Hoeflea sp. 108: one gene and its partner. The protein of the gene in region 1 interacts with the protein of each later gene in a pairwise test. Links are inferred from orthologs where the notes say so. Each region holds a gene or a part of one and is shown on either strand. Other genes may lie near its edges. The genes, in order: secA and ybgC.

Region 1 (3,617 bases):
GGCCGAACTGAGCGCCAAGGTCGCCTTCGGCGAGCGTGATGTCGGCTTCGGTGATCGGCTGGCCGTTGACGGTCGCAACGACCGCGTTCGGATCAACCGCTGCCGCGGCAGGCGCCGCCGGCTGGGCAGCAGGAGCGCTCTCCTGCGCTGCGAGCGGAAGCGACGACAGCGCTACGAGCCCGGCAGCGAGCCCGATACGGGCAAGCGAGGCGCTACGGAACGAAAAAGACATCTAGACTCTCCGGTGGGTAATGACCGCGCATCCAAATCAACGCGAATGTGGCGGAATTTGGCGTCTCCGGCAGGCTCTCTGCAACGTTGACATAAGTTGTGCCCCCTCTTATCTGTCCATCGTCTTCGCGTCCAGAAGGGTTTTTCCGGGCGCTTTTCGTGTTGAGTCTGCCACCCTATGTTCCCAGGCAGGTTCGGCCGGCGGACAGTCGGCTTCATTCGAATTGAAAGGACCACTTGATGGTCAGTCTCGGCGGTCTCGCCCGTAAGATTTTCGGTTCCTCCAACGACCGCCGCGTCAAGTCGACCCGGCCCCGGGTGGAAGCGATCACTGCAATGGAAAATGAACTGCAGGCGCTGACCGACGACCAGCTTCGGGCGCGGACCGAGCAGTTCCGCCAGGACATCGCCAACGGCGCCTCGCTCGACGACCTTCTGGTCCCTGCCTTCGCCACGGTGCGCGAAGGCGCCAAGCGCGCGCTCGGCATGCGTCCCTTCGACGTCCAGATGATCGGCGGCATGGTGTTGCACGGCCGCGGCATCGCCGAGATGCGCACCGGTGAAGGCAAGACGCTCGTCGCCACCCTGCCCGTCTACCTCAATGCCTTGACCGGCAAGGGCGTGCACGTCGTCACCGTCAACGACTACCTCGCCCGCCGCGACGCCGAATGGATGGGCCGTCTCTACAAGTTCCTCGGCCTGTCGGTCGGCATCATCGTGCACGGCCTGTCCGACGAAGAGCGCCGCGAAGCTTATGCCTGCGACATCACCTACGCCACCAACAACGAACTCGGCTTCGACTACCTGCGCGACAACATGAAGTACGAGCGCGCCCAGATGGTGCAGCGCGGTCACTTCTTTGCGATCGTCGACGAAGTCGACTCGATCCTGGTCGACGAGGCCCGCACGCCGCTGATCATTTCCGGTCCGCTCGAGGACCGCTCGGAAATGTACAACACGGTCGACGCCTTCCTCCTCAACCTGGTTCCGTCTGACTACGAGGTCGACGAGAAGCAGAAGACTGCCATCTTCACCGAAGAAGGCACCGAGAAGATGGAGAACCTGCTGCGCGCCGCCGGCCTGCTCAAGGGCGAGTCGCTGTACGACGTCGAGAACGTCGCCATGGTCCATCACGTCAACAACGCGCTGAAGGCCCATCGCCTGTTCCAGAAGGACAAGGACTACATCGTCAAGGACGGCGAAATCGTCATCATCGACGAGTTCACCGGCCGCATGATGCCGGGCCGCCGTTTCTCGGAAGGCCTGCACCAGGCACTCGAAGCCAAGGAACACGTGGCGATCCAGCCGGAAAACCAGACGCTGGCCTCGGTCACCTTCCAGAACTACTTCCGCATGTACGAAAAGCTCGCCGGCATGACCGGTACGGCGCTGACGGAAGCGGAAGAATTCGGCAACATCTACAATCTCGACGTGACCGAGGTTCCGACCAACCTGCCTGTCAGCCGTATCGACGAGGACGACGAGGTCTACCGGACCGTCGAGGAGAAGTACAAGGCGATCGTCCGCGAGATCCGCGAGGCCAACGCCAAGGGCCAGCCGACGCTCGTCGGCACCACCTCGATCGAGAAGTCCGAGCAGCTGGCCGAGCGCCTGCGCAAGGACGGCTTCAAGAACTTCGAGGTGCTGAACGCCCGTCACCACGAGCGCGAAGCCTCGATCGTCGCCCAGGCCGGCAAGCCCGGCGCGATCACCATCGCCACCAACATGGCCGGCCGCGGCACCGACATCCAGCTCGGCGGCAACGCCGACATGCGCATCGCCGAGGAGCTCGCCGACCTGCCTGAAGGCCCCGAGCGCAGCGCCCGCGAAAAGGCGATCCGCGAAGACGTCGCCCGTCTCAAGGAAAAGGCCCTGGCCGCAGGCGGCCTCTACGTGCTGGCCACCGAACGCCATGAAAGCCGCCGCATCGACAACCAGCTGCGTGGCCGTTCGGGCCGCCAGGGCGATCCGGGCCGCTCGAAGTTCTTCCTGTCGCTGCAGGACGACCTGATGCGCATCTTCGGCTCCGAGCGCATGGACGGCATGCTGCAGAAGCTCGGCCTCAAGGAAGACGAGGCCATCATCCACCCCTGGATCAACAAGGCGCTGGAAAAGGCCCAGAAGAAGGTCGAGGCGCGCAACTTCGACATCCGCAAGAACCTGCTCAAATATGACGACGTGCAGAACGACCAGCGCAAGGTGGTGTTCGAGCAGCGCATCGAGCTGATGGATGCGACGAGCCTGTCGGATACCGTTGCCGAAATGCGCAACGACGTGATCGACGATCTGGTCGCCAAGCACATCCCCGAAAACGCCTATGCCGAGCAGTGGGACGTGGCCGGCCTCAAGGAAAGCGTTCTTCAGAACCTCAATCTCGACCTGCCGGTCGACGAATGGGCCAAGGAAGAAGGCATCGCCGAGGAAGAGGTGCACGAGCGCATCACCGCCGCCGCCAACCAGGCAGCCGCCGACCGCGCCGAGCGCTTCGGCCCCGACGTCATGACCTATGTCGAACGCTCCGTGGTGCTGCAGACGCTCGACCACCTGTGGCGCGAGCACCTGGTCAATCTGGACCACCTGCGCTCCGTCGTCGGCTTCCGCGGCTACGCCCAGCGTGACCCGCTGAACGAGTACAAGGGCGAAGCCTTCGAGCTGTTCCAGGCGATGCTCGGCAATCTCCGCCAGGCCGTGACCCAGCAGCTGATGCGCGTCGAACTGGTGCGCCAGGCCGCGGACGCCCCGCCGCCGGAAGCGCCCGAGATGTTCGGCCATCACATCGACGGCACGACCGGCGAGGACGATTTCGGCGAAGGCTCGGTGGCCGTGCTTGCCGACAGCCGCGTGGTCGCCGCCGAAGACCGCAACCCCAACGATCCCTCGACCTGGGGCCGCGTCGGCCGCAACGAGGCCTGCCCCTGCGGTTCGGGCAAGAAGTACAAGCACTGCCACGGCACCTTCGCCTGATCGGCAGCGACGACACTGATTTGAGACGGCGGCCCTTGGGCCGCCGTTTTGTTTGGGCATGCGGCTCAGCCGGCTTCGCTGTCGGCCAATTCGATCAGGTTGCGCAGCGCCGCAACACCCATGCTGTTGATATGCCGGCGGCCGAGCGCGATGTTCATGCGCATGGCGATTTCCTGCGGATCGGCTCCGCGCAACTCAGCCAGTCTTTCGATGCCGATTTCCTCGAGATAGCGGATCATCGTCGGACCGATCGAATGGGCCCTCAGCATCGATTTGCGTTCGTCTTCCGAGATCAACCGCCCCTCCCCCGCAGTTCCACCCAACCGTTTCTTAATCGCTCTCGGTTAGACCCGTCAGCGAAAACAGCGGAAACTGGAGTGTATGGAGTGCGTTTTTCCGCAGCGATGACGGCGGAGCGGTTG
Region 2 (3,092 bases), 440 kb from region 1 along the record:
TGGTTGACCGAGACGGTGATCGGCTGCGTGTCGGAATTGAGCGCCTTGGCCTGCGTTTCCGGCAGGTCGATGGGCACGCCCACGGTCATCATCGGTGCGGCCACCATGAAGATGATGAGCAGCACCAGCATGACGTCGACCAGAGGCGTGACGTTGATCTCGGAAACCAGCGCATGACGGCGTCCCCGCCGCCCGCGTCCGCCGCGGCCACCGCCGCCTGCGCCAACTGACATTCCCATGGTCTACTCCTCAGGCCGCCCGCTGCGCGACTTTTTCATCGATTTGGCGCGACAGTATGGCGGAGAATTCGTCGGCGAAGCCTTCCATGCGCGCCGCCAGCTTGCCGGCGTCGGATGACAGCTTGTTGTAGGCGATGACGGCAGGGATAGCGGCGAGCAGGCCGATGGCGGTCGCCAGCAGCGCTTCGGCGATACCCGGGGCGACGACGGCGAGGTTTGTCGACTTGGAGCCGGCGATGGCCTGGAACGAGGTCATGATGCCGATGACGGTGCCGAACAGGCCGATGAAGGGAGCTGCCGAGCCGATGGTGGCGAGGAAGCCGAGGCGGCCTTCGAGACGTTCCATCTCGCGGGTCAGCGCAAGGTCCATGGCCTTGTCGATGCGGGTCTGCAGGCCAAGCGGTGACTTGGCGCCCTTCTCGAAGCTCTTCTTCCATTCACGCATGGCGGCGACGAAGATCGCGCTCATGCCCGTGGTCTTGCGATCGGAGAGGTTGCGGTAAAGCTCTTCCAGCGACTGGCCCGACCAGAAGATCTGCTCGAAGCGATTCAGCGCCGCACGCATGCGGTTGTAGGAGATGACCTTGTCGACGACGATCGCCCAGGTCCAGACCGAAGCGCCGAGCAGGCCCAGCATCACCAGCTTGACGACCCAGCCGGCCTGCCAGAACAGCGCCCAGATCGACACGTCGGCGCCATGCTGAGCGAGAGGTAGGTTTTCCATCTTGAAACAGTCCTTAAGATTTCCGGGCCTGGCTACAGAGCCTGCTTTGAATTTCGGATCGGGCCGCCTTGCAGCCGGGTAGGGTCATTGCGATCCCAAGTTCAAAACAGGCTCATGGCTAGCCCTTGCGCATCATCCCATTGTGGTCCGTTCGCGCGAAGCTTCCGGAAGTGCCCCAAAATGCGCCTTTCGCGGCCTTTTCGGGGCGAAATTTGGTGAAAGGAAGGCCGCTCGTAATCCTTACGACTTTCACCTCGCCCTTAATGGACGGTTATGGTTAAGGATGGGTTAGTATCTCGGGCCGTTCCTGATGACTCTCGGTCAACCTCCGCATTCGCAGGTCGATGTCACGGGAAGCTTGTAGTGCGGCCTCAGCCGCGTGGCATGAAGGCTTCGATCCAGTCCCTGGGAAAGCGCCGGGGGCGGCCGTTCTCACCGATGATGGCGGCCTCCACCCGCGCCTCGACCAGCACGTCGCCGCCACGCTTGAGCTGCTGGGCCATGGTGATCCGGGCGCCTGAAATCTCCACCGTGCGCGTTTCGATGGTCAGCACGTCGTCGATCTTGGCCGGGCCGCGGAAGTCAATTTCCATGCGACGCACCACCCAGACGATCTTTTCGCCATGCTTGCCGTCGGCAAGCTCGGTGTGGTGGACGCCGGCGAGGCGCAGGAAATCGGAGCGGCCGCGTTCGAAGAATTCGAGATAGCGGGCATGGTAGACCACGCCGGAAAAGTCGGTGTCGGCATAATAGACCCGCGCCATCAGCCGATGTCCGAACGACGTCAGCGCGCCGGAAAGTCCCGAAGCAAGCGTGTCCTGTTCACCATGATCGGCCATGGGGCTTTCCTTTTTCCGGTCTTGCGGGCACCAGTCTTGTCCAGTCCGGCAACCCGATGGCAGCAATAACGGCGATGTTCAAGACCTCACTGACGGCGACGCTCGCGCTGGTTCTCTCGCTCGCTCCGGCCTCCGCCGCCAGCTTCTCGATGAAGCGCGGCATCAATCTCGACATCTGGGACACCTGGCCGGGTGAGGATCGCTGGGGCGAGGCGGACGTGCTCTTGCCCTTTCCGGAATGGCGCAAGAACCTGACCGAAGCCGACCTCAAGGCGCTTGTCGCCGACGGCTTCGACTTTGTGCGTATGCCCGTCGATCCCTCGGTTTTCCTGTCCGAAAAGGCAGTGCCGTTGCACGAACAACTTTTCGCGAGCGTTCTTGACGCGGCGCGCGCGATCAATGCCGCGGGCCTCAAAGTGGTCGTCGATCTCCATTTGATCCAGTCGGGCGGCAACGGCCAGATCGGCATGACCGAAGTGATGGCCGATCCCGGACAATTCGACCGCTATGTCGAGATCGTCCGACAGATGGCGCTGACCCTTACCAAGGAGAATCCGGAGCAGGTCGCGTTCGAATTGATGAACGAGCCCGTCGTCGACTGCGAGCCGGGTGAGAAAAAGGTCTGGCCGGAGCGGCAGCAGCGGCTTTATGCGGCCGCGCGCGCATCGGCGACGCGGCTGACGCTCGTACTCTCCGGTGGCTGCTGGGCAAGCGCCGAGGGATTGGCGTCAGTCGACCCGAAGGCCATCCCTGACGACAATGTGATCTGGACCTTCCATTCCTACGCGCCGTTCCTGCTTACCCATCAGGGCGCTACCTGGGCCGGCGACTTCATTCCCTATGTCACCGGGCTCCCCTATCCGCCGCACGAGGCGCCGCGCGCAGAACTCGATGCCACGCTCGACAACGTCAGGAAGAAGATCAGGGCGGAAGCCCCGGTGCTGCGCCGTCCGGGCCTGCTCAGCTATCTCGACGAGCAGGTCGCCACAATCGACAGCAAGGAAAAACTGGCAGTCGAACTCGACGCGCCCTTCGCCCAGGTCGCCGCCTGGGGGGCGAAGAACGGCGTCGCGAGCGACGACATCTATCTCGGCGAATTCGGCATGATCCGTCAGGAATACGGCAATCCCTTCGTCATGCCCGGCGCCTGGCGCGCAGCCTATGTCAAGGACATGATCGCCCGCGCCGAAGCCCACGGTTTCGCCTGGTCCGTCTGGGGTTACGGCGGCGCCTTCGGCATCGTCGATGAGTTCGAGGGCCGCAAGGCCGAGCCTGACGTGTTGGAGGCGA

Evidence for each region.
Region 2: the proteins of secA (region 1) and ybgC interact in binary tests that used the Escherichia coli proteins (3 or more experiments, as listed by UniProt). The link is inferred for Hoeflea sp. 108 from one-to-one orthologs.

What each region holds. Positions count from the first base shown.
Region 1 is NZ_KB890024.1:4,085,639-4,089,255, forward strand. Bases 96-3,395 are described here. They hold secA (preprotein translocase subunit SecA), read left to right. Parts: upstream 96-471; coding sequence 472-3,195; downstream 3,196-3,395. Other genes in these bases: B015_RS0120200 (peptidylprolyl isomerase), read right to left, coding at 96-232; B015_RS0120210 (hypothetical protein), read right to left, coding at 3,261-3,395. Outside these bases: more of B015_RS0120200, read right to left, coding at 1-95; more of B015_RS0120210, read right to left, coding at 3,396-3,491; B015_RS0120215 (lipopolysaccharide biosynthesis protein), read left to right, coding at 3,582-3,617. UniProt on the Escherichia coli protein: Required for protein export, interacts with the SecYEG preprotein conducting channel.
Region 2 is NZ_KB890024.1:4,523,241-4,526,332, reverse strand. What follows is about bases 69-2,843. They hold ybgC (tol-pal system-associated acyl-CoA thioesterase), read right to left. Parts: upstream 1,803-2,843; coding sequence 1,335-1,802; downstream 69-1,334. Other genes in these bases: B015_RS0122525 (cellulase family glycosylhydrolase), read left to right, coding at 1,859-2,843; tolQ (protein TolQ), read right to left, coding at 250-963; tolR (protein TolR), read right to left, coding at 69-239. In the rest of the region: more of tolR, read right to left, coding at 1-68; more of B015_RS0122525, read left to right, coding at 2,844-3,092.